3 regions of the Polaromonas sp. JS666 genome follow, and region 1 is predicted to be linked to each of the others. Evidence: predicted binding sites of a transcription regulator. Region 1 holds the regulator's gene; each other region holds the start of a gene.

Region 1 (7,504 bases):
AGCCTGTGATGCACCACCCTCACCCCGGCCCTCTCCCGGCGGGAGAGGGAGTAGAACCGGACGCGGGCTTGCCGCGTGCCGAGCCGGCCACCATGTCAAAGCGGAACAGCCGGCATTCGATCGGGCCGTTCCACATCGGCACGCGGCGCGATTCCTTCAGGCGCATCTTGCCGGGCAATTTCAGGTCGGGCGTGAGCACATGGGCCGTCCAGCCGGCGTAGTTCTTCTTCCAGTGCGCGGCCAGCCGGGGAAAGAAGTCGGAGGCTTCTTCGCCGGTTTCTGTCTGTGCCTGCTCGCGCCCCGGGTTGGCCGAGCGGTCGCGCGAACTGCCAGCCGGGCCGGCTTCGGATGCATCACGCGGCAGCGGCTGGCCAAACTCGTCGATGGCCTGGGTGCCGTCCCAGGCGCCGCTGATGCCAGTGTTCTGCTGGCGCCGCTGGTCGCGCCCCTGCACGCCGGTGATGCCTGCGACGCCGGCCACGTCAATGCGCTCGCCATACGGTGGGTTCACCAGCATCACACCCGATGGCGCAGGCGGCATGCGCTGCAGCGCATCGCCGCCGCGCAGTTGCACGGCGTTGGCCACGCCCGCGCGCTCGGCATTGCGCTCGGCAAAATCCACCATACGGAACGACACATCGCTGCCAAACACCGGTGCCGTCGGCTCCGTGATGGCGGCCTCGGCCTGGTCGAGCAGCCCCTCCCACACGTGGGCCTGGAAGGGCAAATACTTCTGGAAGGCGAAGCGGCGGTTGATGCCGGGCGCGATGTTGCAGGCAATCTGCGCCGCCTCGATCACGATGGTGCCGGAGCCGCAGCACGGGTCGTACAGCGGCACGCCCTCCTTGCACTGCTGGTCCCAGCCACTGGCGGCAATCATGGCGGCGGCCAGTGTTTCCTTCAGGGGCGCATCGCCCTTGTCTTCGCGCCAGCCGCGCTTGAAGAGCGGCTCGCCCGAGGTGTCGATATAGATGGTCACCGTGTCCGTCGTCAGGTGCGCATACACGCGCACGTCGGGCCAGCGCGTGTCCACATCGGGCCGCACATCAAACTTGGCACGGAAGCGGTCGGCAATGGCGTCCTTGATCTTGAGCGCCGCAAAGTTCAGGCTGGTCAGTGGGCTGTGCTGCGCGGTGATCTCGACCTTGAAGGTCTGCTTGGGCGTGAACCAGATTTCCCAGGCGACGCTGGCTGCCGCGTTGTAGAGGTCCTGCTCGCTGCGGTACTGGTTGTGCTGCAGCTCGATCAGCACGCGCTGGGCCAGGCGGCTGTGCAGGTTGAGCTGCAGGGCATCGCGCCACGAGCCCTGCAGCTGCACGCCGGCGCGCCAGGCCTTGCCGTCGATGCCGGTGATGCGTTTGACCTCGCTGGCCAGCAGGGCCTCGACGCCGGCGGCACAAGGTAAAAAGAGTTGAAGTTGGTTCATGAATGAAGACTCACGGCTGGCTGGGTGACGGTTCTTTTTCAAGCAGGGGCCGCGGAACCGGCTTTGCCGGGCCGCAGGCGCAGCGGCCCCCTCGGGGGGCAGGGAGCCACACGCAGTGGGCGACCGTGGGGGCTACTTTCAAAGCGATTTGCGCAGGTTGGCAGGCGCGATGCGCAAAGCTTCGCGGTACTTGGCCACGGTGCGGCGCGCGCATTCAATGCCCTGCTCCTTGAGCATTTCGGAAATCTGGTTGTCGCTGAGCGGTTTTTTCAGGCTCTCGGACGAGACAAACTGCTTGATCAGTGCGCGCACCGCGGTGCTGGATGCGTTACCACCAGTCTCGGTGCCCAGCGCGGAGCCGAAAAAGTACTTGAGCTCGAAGGTGCCGAACGGCGTGCTCATGTACTTGGCCGTGGTGACGCGCGAGATGGTGGACTCGTGCAGGCCCAGTTCGTCGGCAATTTCGCGCAGCACCAGCGGACGCATGGCCAGCTCGCCGTGGGTGAAGAAATTCTTTTGCCGCTCCACAATCGCGCTGCTCACGCGCAGGATGGTGTCAAAGCGCTGCTGGATGTTCTTGATGAACCAGCGCGCTTCCTGCAAGCGCTGCTGCAAGGCCTGCCCGTTCTGGCCCTTGTGCTGCTTCAGCGCATTGGCATAGATGTCGTGCACGCGCAGGCGGGGCATGACCTCGCTGTTGAGGGAGACCTTGAAGCCGCGGCCCGACTTGACGACGATCACGTCGGGCACGATGAGGTTGCGCTCGACGTTGACAAACCGCCGCCCGGGCTTGGGATCCAGCCGGCCGATCACGGCGATGGCGCCCCTGATCACGCTGTCCGGAAACCCGCACAGGTAGGACAGGCGCTTGACGTCCCGCTTGGCCAGCAGCTCCATGGGCTGCTTGCACATGGCGATCGCTGCGCGGGTCTCGTCGCAGTCCTTGCAGTCGAGCAGTTGCAGGCCGAGGCACTCGGCCAGGTTGCGGGCGCCGACACCGGCCGGCTCCATGTGCTGCAGCAGCTTCAGGGCCATGGCAAAGTGCTGTTCCAGCTCTTCGGCCTGCTCAAGGTCGTCGCCCGCCAGGCCAGCGGCCAGTGACGCGAGACTGTCTTCAAGGTAGCCGTCGTCATTGAGCGACTCGATCAGGAAATGCAGTGCCGCCTGGTCTTCCTCCGACAGGCGCAGGCCGAGCGACTGGCGATGCAAATGGTCCTGCAGCGACTCATGGCTGCGGGCCAGGTCGGAAGCCTCGGCCTCGCTGTCGTCCGCATTGCTCTTGCGGGCCGGCGCGTCGCCGCCCCATTCGCTGTCGTCAGGCGAGGACTCCACCGAGCCGTCGCCCTCCCAGCTTTCCTCCAGCTTGGCCTCGGAACTGACCTCGGGGCCAATGTCGGCATCATTTTGGCCTGCAGCCCTCGATTCATCGCCATTGACAGCTACTGAATCTGCAGCAAATTCGAACTCCCGGCTGTCCTGGCTGACCGGCGTGTCGGTCTGTTCCAGGCCAAATTCCTCGCGCGGGGCGGCTTCTTCAGACACCTCCAGAAACGGATTTTCATCGAGCATCTGCTCGACTTCCTGGCTCAGCTCAAGCGTGGACAGCTGCAGCAGGCGAATCGACTGCTGCAGCTGCGGCGTGAGCGCGAGATGCTGCGAGACGCGGAGAGAAAGCCCTTGCTTCACAACCCCTCCAGGTATCCACAAAAGCTGGGCGGGGTGGATTTTTCAAGCATGGGCCGCGGAACCGGCTCTGCCGGGCCGCAGGCGCAGCCCCCTTGAGGGGGGAGGGTGCTACACGAAGTGAGCAAACAACGGGGGGGAGCCATTACATCCTGAAATGTTCACCGAGATAAACGCGGCGCACATCGGCGTTGTTCACAATCTCGGAGGGGGCGCCGGCAGCCAGCACATGGCCGTCACTGATGATGTAGGCATGGTCGCAAATGCCCAGCGTTTCGCGCACATTGTGGTCGGTGATCAGCACGCCAATGCCGCGCGACTTCAGGAAACCGATGATGCGCTGGATTTCGATCACGGCGATCGGGTCGATGCCGGCAAAGGGCTCGTCGAGCAGGATGAAGCGCGGCTGGGTCGCCAGGGCTCGCGCGATCTCGACGCGGCGGCGCTCGCCCCCTGACAGCGCCGGCGCCGGCGAGTCGCGCAAATGATCGACCCGCAGGTCCTGCAGCAGCGCATCGAGACGCGCTTCAAGGTCTGCGCGGCGCAGCGGCTTGCCGGTGGCGTCCCGCTGCAGTTCCAGCACGGCGCGCACATTTTCTTCCACGGTGAGCTTGCGGAAAATCGATGCTTCCTGCGGCAGGTAGCTCAGGCCGAGGCGGGCGCGCAGGTGGATCGGCATGTGCTCCACCGACTGGCCGTCGATGGAGATTTCGCCCGCATCGGCACGCACCAGGCCCACGATCATGTAGAACGACGTGGTTTTGCCCGCGCCGTTGGGGCCCAGCAGGCCCACCACCTCGCCTTTTTGCACGGACAGCGAGACGTCCTGGACCACCTTGCGGCTGCCATAGGATTTCTGCAGCCCCTGGGCCACCAGACGGCTGGGCGGCTGGGTGTGGGTTGCCGGCGCGTCAGTCACCACATTCGCGGTTGGATTGTCCATTCTGTCCATGTTGGGAGTTTCGTCATTGCCCCAGCGTGGTGCTGGGACGCAGACTGGGCGCGGGCGCGGGCGCGGCGGCCGGCTGCGGTGCCGAGGCGGCACCGCGCGGCGACAGCATGGCGCGAATCCGCCCGGTGGGGTTGACGGCGGTGCGGTTTTGTGCGCCTCCGTCGACCGTGAACACATCGGTGTTGTTGTCGTAAACAATCAGGGAGCCGGTCGTTTCGTCGACCAGGGTCGCGCCGTTGTAGCGGCGCACCACGGCCTGCTTGATGAATTTGACGGTATCGGCACGGCTGTCGTATTCGATCCGCTCGCCCTCGCCTTCGATGTACTCGTCCACCCCGTCGCGCTTTTTCCGGTAAAAGGCCAGCTTGCCCGGTGCCGCCACGGCCAGGGCCTGCTGGTAGCCCTGGGGATCCTGGCTGACATCCACCCGCTCGCCCCGGACAATGGTGGTGCCCTTGGTGATCACCACATTGCCGGTGAACACGCTGGTCTGTTTCAGGTCGTCATAACGCAGGGCATCGGCCTCCGCGTTCATCGGCTTGTCGCGGTCAGCCCGCTCGGCAGCGACGGGAAACACGGCCCCGACCGCCAGTGCGGCCAGCACGATCAAGGAAAAAAAGGGGTGTTTCATAAAGGCACGAATCTTGCTGCTAAGGGTTTGGAGTGATTGTAGCCATGCCAGCCCCGGGATTGCCGGCGCCGGCAAATGGGCCCATAAAAAAACCCGCCACGGCTGGGCGGGTTTTTCGGCTGGTGGCGGGCGCCGGCGCCTGGCCTCACCCTTGCCGGGGGGTCACTTGGCCTTGCGCGATTGTCCGATCAGGTAGTCGGTGACCTGGAGCGCGCGGTCCATGTTCTGGGCCAGCTGGCCAGACGTGTAGAAACGCCCGCCGATGCCCAGGGCCGGCACGCCGTCCACCGCATAGGTATCCTGCAACTGGGTGGCCTTGCGGGCCTTGGTACTGACGGAAAACGAGTTGTACATCTCGACAAACCTGGCCTTGTTCAGGCCCTGCTTTTCCGCCCAGGCCGCGACCTGATCCCCGGTGTTCAGCGCCTGACGCTCCACATGGATTGCGTTGAACACCTTTTTGTGCAGGTCATTGAGCTTGCCCATGCCTTCGAGCACATAAAAAAGACGCTGCTGCGGCTCGAAGTCGGGACGGAAAGCCACCGGCACGCGCCGCACGGTCACGTCTTTGGGGGCTTTCTGGATCCAGGCCTCCAGCGCTGGCTCGAACGCATTGCAATGCGGGCAGCTGTACCAGAAGAATTCCACCACTTCGACCTGGCCGGCAGGCACGTCGGTGGGGGCGGGCTTGCCCAGCGTCAAATAATCCGATCCCTCCTTGAAGGCGCGGGCCTGGGCCTGCGCCGCCGTGGGCAGCGCAACGCCCCCCCAGGTGGCGGCGGCTGCCACGGTAGCGGCTGAAAGCGAAAACTCACGTCGTTGCATCAATTTTTCTCCTGATATGTCTGGGGGTTGCAAGGCAGCCGGTCTTTCCATGCGATGGCCACCGGCCGGCGATGTCGTGCAGGGGTTGGTACACCGCCGCCCGTAAAAGTTCACCCGGGCTAGCGCTGCACCCTGACGAGGGCTGTTTCTATCGAATTGCTGTCCAGCCGCTCCTTGACCTTGTCGGCGTCGTCCTTTTTGTCAAACGGGCCGACGCGCACGCGGTACACCGTGCGGCCCGACTGCTCGCGCTCACTTACCTTGGCCTGCACGCCCAGCAGCATGAGCTTGGCGCGCTGCTGCTCGGCGTCTTCCGGCGTGCGGAAGGCGCCAGCCTGGACAAAGTAACTGAAGGGATCCACCCCCGAAACGGCGGGCGCGGCATCCGCCCGGGCCTTGGCCAGATCGCCCAGGGGATCCGCCGACACAGCGGGCCTGGCGGGGGCCGACGGACCCGCCCTGGGCGCGGTCGCAGTGGCCGGGGCGGGCATATTGCCCACGTCGCCGGACGCGGCAGGGAGCGGCTTCACGGGCGTTTTCCCGGCCAGCGGGGCATTCGGATTCCAGTCCCGGTTCTTTTTGGCTTCCGCGGCGTCGCTGTCGGGATTGCGCGACTGGCTCTTGTTCATGAAAGGCACCGGCACCTTGGTGATATAGACCGCCACGGCCAGCGCGGCGCCCAATCCGATCAGCGCGCCAATAACCAAACCCAGCAGGGTTCCGCCTCGTTGTTTTCTCATGCCTTGCCCAATTTTCTTGCCTGTCTCTGAATCCAGCTCTGAATCCCGCTGCGTGTGCTTCATGGTTGCCTACATTTTGTGGGGCGCACTGACGCCCAGCACCTTGAGGCCATTGTGCAACACCTGCGCCGTCGCGGCGACCAGCGCCAGGCGCGCCAGCTTGATGGCTTCGTCGTCCACCAGAATCCGTTCGGCGTCGTAATAGCTGTGGTAGCAGGCGGCCAGCTCGCGCAGGTAAAAGGCCACGTCGTGCGGCGCCAGCCCGGCGGCGGCATTGCTGAGCATGTCGGGGTACTTGGCCAGCAGCAGCATGAGTGCCTGGGCCTGCGGGCCGTCCAGCGCTGACAGATCCACGCTTTTCAGCTGGCTCGCATCACCGCCCTGGGCAGCCCAGGTGCCGAGAATCGAGCAGATGCGGGCATGGGCGTATTGCACGTAGTACACCGGGTTTTCATTGTTTTTGGCCAGTGCCAGGTCAATGTCAAACACGTACTCGGTGTCGGGCTTGCGGCTGAGCAGGAAGAAGCGCACGGCATCCGCGCTGGTCCACTCGATCAGGTCGCGCAGCGTGACGTAGCTGCCGGCGCGCTTGGAGATCTTGACCTCTTCGCCATGGCGCACGACGCGCACCATGGTGTGCAGCACGTAGTCGGGGTAGCCCTGCGGAATGCCGGCGCTGGCGGCCTGCAGCCCGGCGCGCACGCGGGCAATCGTGCCGTGGTGGTCCATGCCCTGGATGTTGATGGCCTTGCTGAAACCGCGCTCCCATTTGGCCAGGTGGTAGGCCACGTCAGGCACAAAATAGGTGTAGCTGCCGTCGCCCTTTTTCATCACGCGGTCTTTGTCGTCGCCGTAATCGGTCGACTTGAGCCACAGCGCGCCGTCCTGCTCGTAGGTTTTGCCGGCGTCCTTGAGTTTTTGCACCGCGCTGTCGACCCGGCCCGAGCTGTACAGGCTGGACTCGAGGTAGTAGTTGTCAAACCGGACCGAGAAGGCCCGCAGGTCCAGGTCCTGCTCATGGCGCAAATAGGCCACGGCAAACTGGCGGATGGCATCGATGTCTTCGACGTCACCGCTGGCGGTGAACTCCCGGTCGTCGGATTTGACGGTCTTTTTGGCCAGAAAATCATTGGCAATGTCGGCAATGTAGTCACCGTTGTAGGCAGGCTCGGGCCAGCCGGCATCGCCCGGTTTGAGGCCTTTGGCGCGCGCCTGCGTGCTGGTGGCCAGGGTCTGGATCTGCACGC
Region 2 (7,504 bases), 220 kb from region 1:
CTCGGAGTTGTCACCCAGAGACGGCAAGCTGCCAGTCGCCGCGCCCGGTGCCTGTGCCAGCGACAAACTGGCAGCCGTGGCCATAAAAACCACGGTTGCCAGCGTCAATGGGTAAGTCCTAGAACGAATCGATGGGAACAAAAGCAATCACCTCCGTGGTGTTGGTATCGATGAGGACGGTCCAGAAAGTGCTTCGACTCGCCAGGGGGACATAGCCCACCGAGGTGGTGGCCCGGACCGTGGAAGACGCAGACTTCAGGGCTTGGTCAATTTCGGCGGCACGGCCGGGAAAGCGGCTTTTCAGCTCGCTCACGGGGCGCGCGCGTGCCTTGATTTGCGGTTTCGCCTGTTCGTAGCTTTGCCACAAATCAGGCCGGGCGCCGAGTGCCACGCCTTGTATCGCCGCCATGGTGGTCTCAAAGCTTTCCTGGGCGCTCTTGAACTCACGCACAGAAAGCTGTGTGGGCCCCGCCAGCGGCAGGTGCCGCAACTCTGCTGGCGCGCGGTCCAATAATTCCGGTGGAACGTCAATCGCATGCACCACCCGAAAACGGTCAATTTCAAACACCAGATGCACCGGCCGAGCCACCGCTACGGTCCACAGGCCGTAGGCCAGCGCTGCCAGTTGCAACAAACCGATGACAGCCAGGTCAAGGCGCAGCTCGTTGAGCGGCTTGCTGCGGTTGAAGACGGCCAATGTCAGCAGCGGGCCCATGATCACGTCGACGGTAATCACCAGCAAAAACAGGCTGCGCCCGCCGGAAATTTCGCGGTAAGGGTAGGGGTACCAGACGGCAAACACCAGCAGTGCCGCCAAACCGGCCACCAGCAGGCTGAGGCCCAAATGAATGCCCGAGGCATAGAGGCGATGGCCCCAGGAAGATGAACGTGAAAGCATGCTCGTATGATGAGGGATGGTTGTAAAGGTTTCGTAACAGGATGACAACGACTTCTCCGCTGACTCACTTCGACGCGCAAGGCCAGGCCCATATGGTCGACGTGGCCGGCAAGGCCGCAACGCACCGTGTTGCCGTTGCCCAGGGTCGCATCACCATGAATCCTGCCACATTGAATCTCATCGTGGAAGGCACGGCAAAAAAAGGCGACGTACTGGGCGTGGCCAGACTAGCAGGCATCATGGCTGCGAAAAAAACCAGCGAGCTGATCCCCCTGTGCCATCCGCTGGCGCTCACGCGCGTGGCGCTTGATTTCAGGGTCGACGCCGCAAGCGCCAGCGTCACCTGCGAGGCGACTGTGGAAACCGTCGGCCCGACCGGTGTGGAAATGGAAGCATTGACCGCGGTGCAGGTGGCCTTGCTGACGATTTACGACATGTGCAAGGCGGCGGACCGGGCGATGATCATGACCGATGTGCGCGTGCTTGAAAAGCATGGCGGCAAATCGGGAAGCTTTGTCAACCCCTGAGCCGCGTCACTTCAGGTGCTGAAGACGCTCCGGCGCCGCCGCAGCTTCTTGCGCCCAGCGCGCATGCTCCACTGGAAAGGCCGCCCGATAGCGCGCCAGATGCATCAATGCCTCGTCATCCCGGCCGAGCATGACCGCGCTCTCAATCACCTTTTCGATGATGCGAGGCTCCGGTGAGTAGTGCAGCAGCGCCCTCGCCGTGTCGAAGGTCCATTGCGCATTGTCACGCGTGAGCGGCGTGATGGTCAGTTCTGCAAAGCGCACCTGGTCGCGAAACAGCCAGGAGCCGCGAATCTTGGGGAGGGTATCGTCCCGGTATGCCGCGTCGCGATCTTCGGGCGTCAGGTAAATCTGACTGATGCGGTGATAGTCCCAGCCGGCATAGCCCACGATAGCTATCAGAATAGTAGCGGCCAAGGCTTGAAAAATAGACACGGGTGACTCCTCCGGCGGAGATTCCAGCGGGCTCGCCTGCGCCCTGCGGCTTCCCCAGAGCAGGCCCAGGGACAGGCCAAACGCCATCTGGAACGGGCCGTACCATAGGGGGTATTCCAGCATGCTGTGCAAAAGAATGACGGCGAGTACACCCCACGCCATCTGGCGGGTCGGGTCGGTCTCGCGCCAGGGCCGTTGCCGGAAGACCCACCAGACGAAGCCTCCACATACTGCCAACGCCACCGGAATGCCCAGCTCCACCGCCAGGTGCAGCGGCAGGTTGTGCGCGTTGTCCAGGATCTCGCAAAAGCGGGGACCATCGTAAAGTATGCTGTAGTGCGCATAGTCGAGTTCGCCCCAGCCCCAGCCCAGCCATGGCTTTTGGGCAATCAGGTGCAGCACGTTAGACCAGAGCGTGAGGCGACTGCTGCATATCTGGTCCCCGGCACGCAAGCGGGCGAACATGCCGTGCGCAGACGGATCCAACCCGGCCAGCCAGGGCAGCGCCAACGTTGCCAGCGCGTAGGCCACCACCGCCGTCAAGAGCACGCGGCGAACAGCGGGCTGGCGCCACCCTAGCCATACCCAGACCATCAAACACAGCAAACCGATCTGCAGCAGCCCCGTCCGTGACGAGGAAGCAGCATTACCCGCCGCGAGGAGGCCCGCCGCGGCCAACGCCAGCCACTGGCCGCGCCCGATGAAGCGGCCAGTCGCCCCGAGCCAAAGCAGGGCCGCCAGGGACGTATTGATCAAGGTCGCGAACTGATTGCGCTGACGCAGATTGGCAAACGCCTCTCCCATTTCAGTCTGGTTCATCCAGGGAGAAAAGTTGCCGGCCGCACCAAAGTACTGGCACAAGCCAATCACGCTGCTGAGCAGTCCGGCACTCAGCCAGGCCCACGCGATGGCAGGCATCAAGCGCCCAACCCACAACCGGCCGGGCACACGAGCGCATACGCCAAGCAAAGCTGCAGCGCAAGCCCACGAGAACAGCAGCGGCACGACGGCAGGCGTTGGCCCCGGGGCGAATGGATTGAGCCAAGGCAGTGCTATGAGCAAAAAAACAGCAATGAAGTGCACAAGTAAGAAGAGTGAGCGAACGACGCGCTACGGTTAAGGGTTACGGACCAAGCCCCTTATAGCCATTTGGGTCTGTTCATTGTGGTGTAAGCCACACTGAGCGAACGAAAATTTGAGTCGGACTCCAATTACCGGGATGCACGCTCAGGGTGTCACTACCTTGGAAAGTTCCGGATATTTTTCTTGCTGTACCGCTCGCAATACGCTCACTGCGGCCTGGTAATAATATTCACCGTACATGCCACGAACAACCGCCATCTGGCGAGTCGCACCCGCCGGATCCCCGTTGAGCCCTAATGCCAGGGCATAACGCAAGCCAAGGCTACCATAGGGAAAGCGCAACGATGCCTTGCGAAGATTCTCCAGATCGTCCGGTTTCATGCCGGGCAGCGCCTGCTGGCGTCCCGCCTTTAGCATGGACGCCATATGCGAAAAAACCCAGACATCTGGCACCTTGTATTCCGCCGGAGTCTGACCTATGCGCAAATTTTCGAAACGGACTACGCGAAAGTCTTCCTCGATTAATAGGTATTCATAAACCATGTAACTGCCAAGCACAAACCAGACAGCCAATGCACAACCAACCCAACGCAGGTTGAGCCTGATGGTATGAATCCCGCGATGGGATGCCTCGACTATGCCCACCATCAGCCCCGCGGTGAGCAGAAAGTAAGAATAGGCAAACGGATATTCCACCATGCTGTGTACAGCAATAGGCAACAAGCAAGCCATTGCGTAAATCGCACTGGACCGCATTGCACCGTGCATGCGCGACACAAACCAGTAGGCGCATGCCGCAGTCAACACCAAGCCCAGCGGCACCCCATTCCATGCCAGAATATCCAGCACGATGTTGTGTGCATTGGTATATGTCATGGAACCGGGTACCGCCAAACTGCCAGCTGCGTGGGCGGTGGGAGTCTGGTTCCATCCATAGCCCAGCCATGGAGACTGGCCTATGCCGCTAAGCATCTGCTTCCAAATAGTGACACGCGCGCTATCAACCCCCAGATTCATACTGCGACCGCCTCCCATCAGCAGAAAATCCTGGAAATATGGAAGCATTTGCACCGCAGCGCCATACGCCAGCAGCCAGGCAAACACATACCTTGGCGCTATCCGTTCTGGCGCTGCGTTGTTCTTCCAGATCAGAAAAATTGCCCCCACAAGCGCGCTCAACATTCCCGCGCGCGACTGGGCAAGGACCAGAGCCACCGACATAAAAGCGATGCCAACGATCAGCCCCAAACGCCCGATGCGCTTGCGCTCAAAAGTCCATGCCAAGGCAGCCATGCCCATCAGCAGCAAAGTCGCCAATTGATTAGGCTGGCCCAAGTTGCCCATGGCACGGTCACCGGCGTCGGTTTGCACCACGTACATGGCCAGAGGACCCTGCAAATTCAGCCACTGCAGCAAGCCTATTGCCGCCGATACCAGGGCGGCAAACCAGAGCATATAAAACACTGAGGTTAATGCTGCATCCTTTTCAGGCGGAGCCACTACATAGCTGTAACCGAGCCAAATAGCTGCGCCGAGACCGCTGAGGTACAGCGATGCGAGAAGCGCATCCCCTGCAAACAAGCTGATGCCCATTGCATATTGAAGCCATGGCAGGAGCCCTGCGGCCATTACCCACCAAACTATGCGAGGCGCTGCTTCGGCGTCCAGGCAACTGCGAACCAGGCAGCGGCTGGCCACCAGCAAGCCTATGCCTAGCAGCGCCAGCGCCTCTGAATGAAAGTTCACCCAGGGACGGTAATGGTCATACGCCAGCCAGGCCCACGCAAGACAAAGAACCCCGAAGGCATGGAAACGTGAAGCTGTCATAAAAAAAAGCGGCCGGAGCCGCTTTTTGAATCATCCGAGCTTATTGGCCGGTGCGGCAAGAACCAGGCAAGAACTTGGGATTAACACCACCAGACGCTGCAGGACCGCAAACCCAGCTATTAACCGTCGAAGCCAACGCAGGTTGCAAGCAGGTTCCAAAAGTTGTAGCAGCCGTGCTGCAAGGCGCCAAAGACACCCCGCCATTTGCATCGGAAGCAATGTTTTGGGCAGTCACGGTAATCATCGCGCCGCCGGCAGCACCAGGATTATTAGCCGTGGTTTCCATAGAGGCGACATACTTGGTACCCGAACCTGTAGACACCTCGCAACCCCAGCCATTCGCAGCGATGGTACTGCCAGAGGCCGCAGACTGGATGGTTTCAGTAATACTGGTACGGCAGGAAGAAGCCGCCAAAATCACTTCAGACATCTTGGCGCGCTTCGTGTAATCCTGGTAAGCAGGCAAAGCCACGGCAGCCAGAATACCGATAATCGCCACAACGATCATCAACTCGATCAGGGTGAAACCCTTTTGCATGGAACGCTTCATTGAAAACTCCTTGGTTGAAAAAGCAATGAAATAGAGCAGGTTTCGGGCCAGCTCGCCAAAGCCTCCAATTCGAGAACTTTTTCCTGCTTTTTAACCAGTCCCCGTCAGCACGACCGCTCTTTTTTGGCACGAAGCGCCCTCTCTCGCGACATTTTTGTCACTTGATGCAGACGGATCGCACCCGCTTGAGGACCGTCACGCCCATCAGGACTTCTCCATGCCGTCCATTTTCAGGGTGCGCATGCTGCTGCTGACAGCGCAAGAGAATCGCATTCCTTCGACCACCCGGCCGTCGTATCTGGTCGCCCTAAGGGCTCGTTCGGGAATAGGTTGTGCATTTGGCCGTCGGATTCGGGATGCGCTGCCAGGCGCGGGGAGCGCCGTGTGGCCAGGCCACACAAGCGAGTCGCAACAACGCAGCGCGCCCGAAGCTGGCGAGTCAAATGTGCAAGTTATTCCCGAACGAGCCCTAAACAAGGACTTTCACAGTTCAAACTCCTGACCCGCCCGCAGCCACCGGATGTCATGCGAAATGTGGCGCGCCAGGGTGCGCGTCTGGTCGAAGCGCTGGATCTCGGCCATGATGAGCTCTGTCTCGGCGGGCTTGGTGTGGGTGATGTAGATGGGATAGCTCTTGCCGCTTGCAATGCAGTCAAGTTCGCTGGCAAGCGCATGGGGCGCCAGATGCAGGCTGCGTTTGGCCAGGTCACGCTCGCGGTTGCTGAAGGCGGTCTCGATGACCAGCATCGCGACGTCCAGCTGGTTAATGCGGGCCCACAGCGCAGGATTGCGCTCGGTGTCGCCGGTAAACACCCAGCAGCCCTTGCCGGCGCTCACCGCATATCCGACGGCTGGCACCGTGTGCACGGCGGGAAGCACTTCAATATGCTTGCCGGCCAACTCCAGGGTTTGACCCAGCTCCAGCGGATGAAAACTGATGAAAGGTGTTGCCGGATCTGGAATTCTTGAGAAATCGGGCCAGATCGTGTTGTTGAAAATGTGGGCCTTCAGCGCGTCGATCGTGCCTTGCAGGGCATGGATCTGTATCGGCCTGGTTTTCTGACCGGCGATCGCGTCCACCATCAGCGGCAGCGCGGCCACGTGATCCAGATGGGAATGTGTCAGCAGGACGTGGTCAATGCCACGCATTTCATCGAGGGTGAGATCCCCGACACCCGTACCCGCGTCGACCAGCAAATCATGGTCCAGCAAAAAAGACGTGGTGCGGCAGTCCCTGGCAATGGCTCCCGAACAGCCCAATACACGTACTTTCATGAGGTTTCCACCCTGGCTTGAGGTTACATGGTTTCGAAACTGGTTGCGCCATCCCGCTTGGGGTCAAAAAACAGCCAGCTCGTGGAGACTACACGCTTCACACAGGCGCGGTAAAGGAACTTTTTGGCGTTTATCCCCGGCAAATTGAGCAACTGAGCAATTGAGCGTCGCGTGGATACCGGGTGGCGCACGTCCAGCCCCCCCCGGAGGACGCGTCGGATGCGGTCATCCGAAGACGCACCACGTCGATGTCATCACGGCTTTGCCATCGCACATGAAGGCAGCGTATGCCGCAGTCATCCATCAACGCAGACACCCGCGGGATCAACACGCCACGGATGAGGCCCCTGTCCGGGCAAGCGCTTCACCGGAGCTTTGTGATGAAGAAGCCCATCATCTGGTCTCCCGCTGGCGGCGGGCAAGAACATGGCTCAGAGGCTGAGAGTTTTTTGGTCGTGCCCGAGTAGCGCGTCAAAACGTGCCCAATCGAGGCGCAAAGCACAGCCATAGCTCGGGCTATGGCGCGCATTTGCAACAACGAGTGGGTGCGTTTTGGCGTGATAAGCGGGTATGAACAAAAGACTCTCAGCCTCTCAGTGCTGCACGAACTGCATCTGCGTGCCGGCCAGTTCAAGCATGTCGCCATTTTTCAGACTGACAGGTTCGGCGCCAATGGGAACGCCATTGAGCGTGGGCTTGCCGGCGCCCTCCACATGGGCCACCACAAAACCCTGAGGCCTTTTGGTAATGGCCGCTACGGCCACGCCGGGCTTGCCGATGGTGGTCACGACTTTGACCAGGGCCACTTCCCGGCCGGCGGCCGCGCCGGACATGACCTTGATCGCCCCTTGCAGACCCACGCTGGCCGCATCTGCCGTCGCGGGGGCCGCCGCAGGAGCACCGGCGGCA
Region 3 (7,504 bases), 1.4 Mb from region 1:
TCCGGCGCGGCGCTGCGTTTCGCTGGACGCGTCGCTGGTCACCATGGCGAGATTGCTCATGACCTCGTTCAGGCAGGCCAGCAGGGAGCGCGGCATGTCGGCCCGCAGGATCAGCAGCTCGGCCACGCGCTCGGGCTTGATGACGTCGCGGTACACCTTGCGGTACACCTCAAAGCCGGACACGCTGCGCAAAATCGCGCTCCAGTGGTAGAAGTCGTACTCTTGGTCTTTCTCACCGGTTGCGCCCAGAAAATCATTCTCCACCGCATGGAACTTAACATCCACCAGCCGGGCGGTGTTGTCGGCCCGCTCCAGGAAGGTCCCCAGGCGCAGAAAATGAAAAGCCTCATCCTGCAGCATGGTGCCCGCCGTCACGCCGCGCGAGAGATGCGAACGGAACTTGACCCATTCAAAAAACTGGCCCGGGTCGCGCTCGAAGTCACTGCTCCGCAGCATGCGGATGATTTCCAGGTAAGTCTGGTTTTGCGTCTCCCACACTTCGGTGGTCAGAGTGCCCCGCACGGCGCGGGCGTTTTCGCGGGCGTTTTTCAGGCACGAGATGATGCTTGACGAATTTTTCTCGTCGCGCACCATGAAGTCCATCACTTCACGCGGATTGATGCTGTCGCCGTACCTGGCCGCATAGGCCGGCTTGAGTTCGCTGATGCTCAGCAGGCTCTGCCAGCCGCCTTGCGCCACCGCCGCGGACTGGGGCAACAGCGAGGTCTGGTAGTTCACGTCAAGCATGCGCGCGGTATTCTCGGCGCGCTCGGTGTAGCGCGACATCCAGAAAAGGTGATCAGCAGTTCTTGATAGCATGATCAAACACCTCCAACCGTTGACTGTGACTGTGATTGCGTCTGCATGGGCATGCCATGGCCTTCCTGCAATATCCAGGTGTCCTTCGTGCCGCCGCCCTGTGAAGAGTTCACCACCAGCGAGCCGTCTTTCAGCGCCACGCGGGTGAGGCCGCCCGGCACCATCTGCACGTCCTTGCCGCTCAGCACAAAGGGCCGCAGGTCGATGTGTCGCGGCGCCACGCCGCTTTCGACATAGGTGGGGCAGGTCGACAGGCTCAGTGTGGGCTGGGCAATATAGCCCGAGGGGTTGGCCAGCAGCGCCTGGCGGAAGTCCTCGATTTCGGCCTGAGTGGCGGCCGGCCCCACCAGCATGCCGTAGCCCCCCGCGCCATGAACCTCCTTGACGACCAGATCCTTGAGATTGGCCAGGGTGTACTGCAGGTCTTCAGCGTTGCGGCACATGTAGGTTGGCACGTTCTTGAGGATGGGTTTTTCGCCCAAGTAGAACTCGATCATTTTCGGCACGTACGGATAGATCGACTTGTCGTCTGCCACGCCGGTGCCGATGGCGTTGCACAGCGACACATTGCCGCTGCGGTAGACATTGAGCAGCCCCGCGCAGCCCAGCGTGGAGTTGGGACGGAAAGCCAGCGGGTCCAGGAAATCGTCATCGACGCGGCGGTAGATCACGTCCACCCGACGCGGCCCGCGCGTGGTGCGCATATAGACAAAGTTGTCCCTGACAAAGAGATCCTGACCTTCGACCAGTTCCACGCCCATTTGCTGCGCCAGGAAGGCGTGTTCAAAGTAGGCCGAGTTGTACATGCCGGGCGTGAGCACCACGACAGTCGGCTCGGCCGTGGCGGGCGGAGCCATGGCCCGCAGTGTTTCCAGCAACAGATCGGGGTAGTGGGCCACGGGCGCCACGCGGTTCTCGCTGAAGAGTTCGGGGAAAAGCCGCATCATCATCTTGCGGTCTTCCAGCATGTAGCTCACGCCGCTAGGGACCCGCAGGTTGTCCTCGAGCACGTAGTACTCGCCCTCGCCCTGTGCATTGGGCGCGCGCACGATGTCGATGCCGCTGATGTGCGAATAGATGTTGCCGGGCACGTCCACGCCCATCATTTCCGGGCGAAACTGGGAATTCTGGAAAATCTGCTCGGACGGGATCACGCCGGCCTTGATGATCTCCTGGCCGTGGTAGACGTCGTGGATGAAGCGGTTCAGCGCCGTGACGCGCTGCACCAGCCCCTTTTCCATGCTGGCCCATTCCTGGGCCGGAATGATCCGGGGGATCAGGTCGAATGGAATCAGCCGCTCGGTACCTGCGCCGTCCTCGTCCTTGGCGCCATACACGGCGAAGGTGATGCCGACGCGGCGAAAAATCATCTCGGCTTCGGCGCGGCGCGCCTCCATCACTTCGGGAGGCTGTTTGGCCAGCCAGCGCTGATAGCCCTGGTAATGGTCACGAATGCTGGACTCCGTTGCATTCATCTCGTCAAACATGGGTCGGCTCATTGGCTTGGTCTCCAGCAAGGTTTGCGCATGGCGTAGTGATGACTAGCTTAGCAAGTTATGCGCCAGATTGGCGAATCGGGTATCACGTCGCGGTTTTCTTTTTCACTTCCGGTGGAATCCTTTTTTTTCTCCTTTTCCTTATGGCTCAGGCACATGATGCCAGTAGTGCTGGCCTGCCTGCCGCTGGCACGTGATGTCCGCCGGTTTCAGGCTCTGCCAGACGGCTGCCCCACACTGCGGCGACCTGAGCAGCCTGATGCCGCGTTCGTTGTAGCGCGCCACCACCAAGTCCACCGGATGGCCAAACCGGTTGCGGTAGCCTGCCTGCACCAGCGCCAGCCGGGGCTGGACGGCATCGAGGAACACAGCACTCGACGAGGTCTTGCTGCCGTGGTGCGGCACCAGCAAAAAGTCGGCCTTCAGGCCAGGCGGGTCACCGCTGGTGGCCAGCCGGAGCTCCTGGGCGGACTCGATGTCGCCCGCCAGCAAGGCGGTCTGCGCGCCGTTGGAGATACGCAGCACGCAGCTCATGGCATTGGATTTGTTCGCCGCCTCGTAGTCGGCGGCCACCGGGTGCAGCACTTCAAAAGTCACCGCATCCCAGACCCAGCGCAGGCCCGCCGTGCAGCGGGCCGATTTGCGCACAGCCTGCAACTCGTGGCTGTCCTCAATCGAGCTGAGCAGGCTGGCTTGCGGCTGCATGGCCAGCACGGCCCGCGCGCCGCCAATATGGTCGATATCCCGGTGGCTCAGCATCAGCATGTCCAGTCGCTCACCAAGGGCGCGCAGCAGCGGCACCAGCACGCGGTGCCCGGCATCGCTCTCGCGCGAAAAGCGCGGGCCGGTGTCATACAGCAGCGAATGGGTGGCCGTGCGCACCAGTACGGCATTGCCCTGCCCGATGTCCGCTGCCAGCAACTCAAACTGCCCCGGCGCGACCCGCACCGGTTGCCACAGCAGTACGGGGAGCAGTAGCGGCACGCCCAGAGCGCGCCAGTGCCAGGGCAGGCGCAGCGCCAGCAAAACACCCCCCAGCACACCAAAGGCAGCGCACCACGGCGGCGCCGCGGCCACGCTGACAGAGGCCAGCGGCCAGGCGGCCAGCCACTGCAAAAAGACCGCCAGCAGGCCCACGGCCCACGCCGCCGCGTCCCACACCGGCGCCCACAGCACGCCCAGCATGGCCAGCGGCGTCACAACCAGCGTCACCCAGGGAATGGCCACCGCGTTGGCCAGCAGGCCGACCAGCGACACCTGGTTGAACAGCAGCAGCGACAGGGGCGTGAGCGCCAGCGTGACCACCCATTGCTCCCGGGCGGCGCGCAGCAAGGCAGCAGCCGGTTTTGCCAACAGCCGCGGCACCCACCCTTGCTTCACCGGACTTCCTGAGAGAAGCGGGCCATCACCCGCCGAATCACGGGCACCAGACGCTCCTGGATTTGCAGCAAACAGCACGCCCACCGCAACAAACGACAGCCAGAAACCCGCCTGCATCAGCGCCCAGGGGTCCAGCGTGACCACCACCGCCATGGCCAGCAGCCAGGTTTGCAGCCAGGGCCACTGCTTGCCGCTGTGCCGCAGCAACACCACCGTCGCCAGCATCCAGATGGTTCTCTGCGCCGGCACGCCCCAGCCTGAAAACAGCGCGTACAGGACCGCGAGCAACAGGCCGCCCCAGGCTCCGGCGCTGACGGCCGGCAGCGCCAGGCAAAGCCGGGGCGTCAACCCGGCAGAGCGCCGCCACAGGCCGCTCAACAGCAGGGAGGCGAGCCAGGCGAACATGGTGATGTGCAGGCCCGAAATACTCATCAGGTGAGCGACACCGGTGGCGCGAAAGACATCCCAGTCAGCGCGATCAATGGCGTTCTGGTCGCCCACCACCAGGGCGGCCACTACACCGGCCAGCTGGCGGTTGCCAACGCGCTGGAAAATCGCTTCACGCACCGACTGCCGGGCGCTCTCTACCGGATGATCCCAGCCGCCGGACAGCCGTCGGGGCGGCGCATCGTTCAGCCCGGCGCGCACATAGCCGGTGGCCTGAATGCCCTGCTCCCACAGCCAGAGTTCGTAGTCGAATCCGTGCGGGTTGCTGTTGCCGTGCGGGACCTTCAGCCGCACCGTCATCTGCCAGCGCTCGCCCGCGCGCAAGTCCTGCGGCTGGCGCTGCAGCTCCAGCGCAAGGTCAGACGGATCGGCGCTTTCGGCCGGCGATGCCCTGCCGTCCCGCATGCCGAAGCCGCTGTACCAGCCAAGCAGGATATGCCGCGGCAAGGTGACTGTTTGCCCATTCAGGCGGGCCGATTCAATACCCAGGCGAAAGCGCAGGCCGTCTTCGGCGGGTTGCGGCATGGCCAGCACCACACCCGTCACGGCAATATCGCGACCCTCCAGCGCGGGGTCGAGTGCCGCCGACTGAAAGACCGTGGCCCGCCACCCCGTCAGGCCAAAGCCCAGCAGGGCCGCGAGCGCCAGGGCCACCACACCCACACCGCGAAAACCCCTGACGTTCAGGGTCAGAGGCGAGCTGCGGCCAGCCATGAGCCACCAAGCGCCCATTACCACCCCCGCCAGTGCCGCGAGCACCGCCAATGCGGGATACAGGCTGCCCGGCCACAAACCGGGCTGCTGCAGCTGCAAGGCTACCCCGGTGATGAAGCCGCCAAAGACAAGGCCAGGCCCCATGGAGGCCGCCCATGGTCTGGCTGATACACGGTCGCCCACAGCCTCCTCCCCCACTTGTTATTGATTGCTTTGTTCAATGTTGTTTGATGCAATGGCTGCGTGTTCAACGGCCGGACGACGCAAAAAGCCGACAAAGCCTGTTTGGCGCAGCTCTTGCTTGCAGAAATGTAGCCGAAGCAGAGTAAGCTGCTTCGGGGGTTGCCCGATGGGGCGATCCGCTCTTTTTGTGTTTTGATTTGCGCTGTTGCGCACCGATGCCCTATTTGAAAAAGCGAGGCTGCCTTGTCGATCCACGTTGCACTGAGCCACATCACCCACTACAAATACGACCGCCCGGTGAAACTGGGCCCCCAGGTCGTGCGCCTGCGGCCTGCGCCGCACAGCCGGACCCGGGTGCTGTCCTACTCCCTCAACATCGAGCCGGTCAAGCATTTCATCAACTGGCAACAGGACCCGTTTGCCAATTACCAGGCCCGGCTGGTGTTTCCGGATCCCACCCGTGAATTCAAGGTCACGGTGGACCTGGTCGTCGAGATGGCGGTGTTCAACCCCTTTGATTTCTTTCTGGAGCCCAGCGCCGAGGAATTTCCTTTTAACTACAGCGCCAGCCAGAAGCAGGAACTGGCGCCCTACCTGGCGACCCAGACCGCCACACCGCTGTTCAAGCGCTATCTTGAGCAAACCGACCTGAGTCCCAAGCGGACCATCGACTTCCTGGTCGGTCTCAACCAGCGCCTGCAGTCCGACATCCAGTACTCCATCCGCATGGAACCCGGCGTGCAAACGCCTGAAGAAACCCTGCAGCTGGCCTGCGGCTCCTGCCGCGACACCGGCTGGCTGCTGGTGCAGCTGCTGCGGCACATGGGCCTGGCCGCGCGCTTTGTGTCGGGCTACCTGATCCAGCTCAAGGCCGACGTCAAGTCGATCGACGGCCCCAGCGGCACGGAGACCGACTTTACCGATCTGCATGCCTGGTGCGAGGTATTCCTGCCCGGTGCCGGCTGGGTGGGGCTGGACCCAACGTCGGGCCTGATGGCGGGCGAAGGCCACATCCCGCTGGCCTGCACGCCCGAACCGTCCAGCGCGGCCCCTGTGGAGGGCGGCGTGGACGAATGCGAGGTGACGTTCGAGCACCACATGGCGGTGCAGCGCATTTACGAATCACCGCGCGTCACCCAGCCCTACACCGAAGCGCAATGGGCCGAGGTGCTGGCGCTGGGCGAGGCGGTGGACAAGGACCTGGTGGCCGGCGACGTGCGGCTCACGATGGGCGGCGAGCCCACCTTTGTGGCCACCACCGACCGCGACGCCGCGGAGTGGAACATCGACGCGCTGGGGCCCACCAAGCGCGGCTATGCCACCGAACTGGTGCAAAAGCTGCGTGCCGAATATGGCGAGGGCGGTTTTCTGCATTTCGGGCAGGGCAAGTGGTATCCCGGCGAGCAGTTGCCACGCTGGGCGCTGAGCATTTTCTGGCGCAAGGATGGCCAGCCGATCTGGCAAAACCCGGACCTGTTTGCCGATGAACGCAAACCCTGCCAATACACGAGCGCAGACGCTCAGCGTTTCATCAAGACCCTGGCGGGCAAGCTGGGCCTGGCCACGAACTACATCACGCCGGGCTATGAAGACACCTGGTACTACCTGTGGCGCGAGCGGCGCCTGCCGGTCAACGTCGACCCCTTTGACTCCCGCCTGGATGACGCGATGGAACGGGAGCGTTTGCGCCGCGTCTTCATGCAGGGGCTGGACTCCGTGGTCGGTTATGTGCTCCCGCTAAAGGCGAAAGAGGCCGCCTCGCCGGCCCTGGCCGGGCCCAAATGGTCCACCGGTCCGTGGTTCTTCCGCGATGAGCGCATGTACCTGATGCCGGGCGACTCACCCATGGGTTACCGCCTGCCGCTTGATTCGGTACCCTGGGTGTCCAAAACCGACTACCCCTACATGATCGAGGCCGACCCGTTTGCGCCGCGCCAGGCCTTGCCATCGACATCGGTGCTGGCCGCACGCTACAACGCCGCGGCGGCGATGGCGCGGGGCGCTCCGCAGCCGGCACCCGCGGCTGTCTCGCGGGCCTCGCCCCCTCCTGCTGGCAGCAGTGCAAGCGCGCTGGCGCAGTACATGGCGCGCTACATGACGGGCAACGCGGCACTGACGCAGGCCAGTCGCGTCCTGCAGTTTCGCCCCACCGGCGACAGCGGCATGGGTGGCGGCACCGGCGGCACCAGCACGGCCGCTCCGTCAAGCCACGTGCCACCTCCTGCCGACGAGCAGCGCGCACCCAAAGCCTTCGAGTCTGCCGGCTGGCTGACGCGCACCGCGCTGTGCGTCGAGGTCCGCGACCCCGCTCGGGCCAACGGCCCGAAAGACCCAAAGGACCCGAAAGACGCGGACAAGGCAAAAGACAAACCCCGGGCCGACCCTGACAGCAAGGCCAACACAAGCAAAAGCGGTGAAACCGGTGCCCTCTACGTGTTCATGCCCCCCATGGAGCGGCTGGAGGA

The links. The regulator sigma-54, encoded in region 1, starts transcription at its own class of promoters, with help from an activator protein. The targets are predictions, from matches to a motif close to TGGCANGNAANCTGCTTT.
Region 2: the regulator sigma-54 is predicted to act here: its motif matches at 5,353-5,370, upstream of BPRO_RS23375 (pilin).
Region 3: the regulator sigma-54 is predicted to act here: its motif matches at 2,366-2,383, upstream of BPRO_RS15775 (circularly permuted type 2 ATP-grasp protein).

What each region holds. Positions count from the first base shown of each region.
Region 1 covers NC_007948.1:4,737,757-4,745,260, forward strand. Annotated here, with positions in the region: gene BPRO_RS22430 (THUMP domain-containing class I SAM-dependent RNA methyltransferase) at 20-1,426, opposite strand; gene BPRO_RS22435 (RNA polymerase factor sigma-54) at 1,565-3,112, opposite strand; gene lptB (LPS export ABC transporter ATP-binding protein) at 3,255-4,052, opposite strand; gene lptA (lipopolysaccharide transport periplasmic protein LptA) at 4,075-4,692, opposite strand; gene BPRO_RS22450 (thiol:disulfide interchange protein DsbA/DsbL) at 4,855-5,517, opposite strand; gene BPRO_RS22455 (SPOR domain-containing protein) at 5,637-6,257, opposite strand; gene argS (arginine--tRNA ligase) at 6,327-7,504, opposite strand, start outside.
Region 2 covers NC_007948.1:4,958,126-4,965,629, forward strand. Annotated here, with positions in the region: gene BPRO_RS23350 (M48 family metalloprotease) at 1-84, opposite strand, end outside; gene tfpZ (TfpX/TfpZ family type IV pilin accessory protein) at 119-898, opposite strand; gene moaC (cyclic pyranopterin monophosphate synthase MoaC) at 940-1,425, shown strand; gene BPRO_RS23365 (PglL family O-oligosaccharyltransferase) at 1,432-2,943, opposite strand; gene BPRO_RS23370 (PglL family O-oligosaccharyltransferase) at 3,088-4,770, opposite strand; gene BPRO_RS23375 (pilin) at 4,811-5,320, opposite strand; gene BPRO_RS23380 (MBL fold metallo-hydrolase) at 5,804-6,595, opposite strand; gene BPRO_RS23390 (FHA domain-containing protein) at 7,189-7,504, opposite strand, start outside.
Region 3 covers NC_007948.1:3,332,522-3,340,025, forward strand. Annotated here, with positions in the region: gene BPRO_RS15770 (alpha-E domain-containing protein) at 1-819, opposite strand, end outside; gene BPRO_RS15775 (circularly permuted type 2 ATP-grasp protein) at 822-2,318, opposite strand; gene BPRO_RS15780 (DNA internalization-related competence protein ComEC/Rec2) at 2,457-5,000, opposite strand; gene BPRO_RS15785 (DUF2126 domain-containing protein) at 5,283-7,504, shown strand, end outside.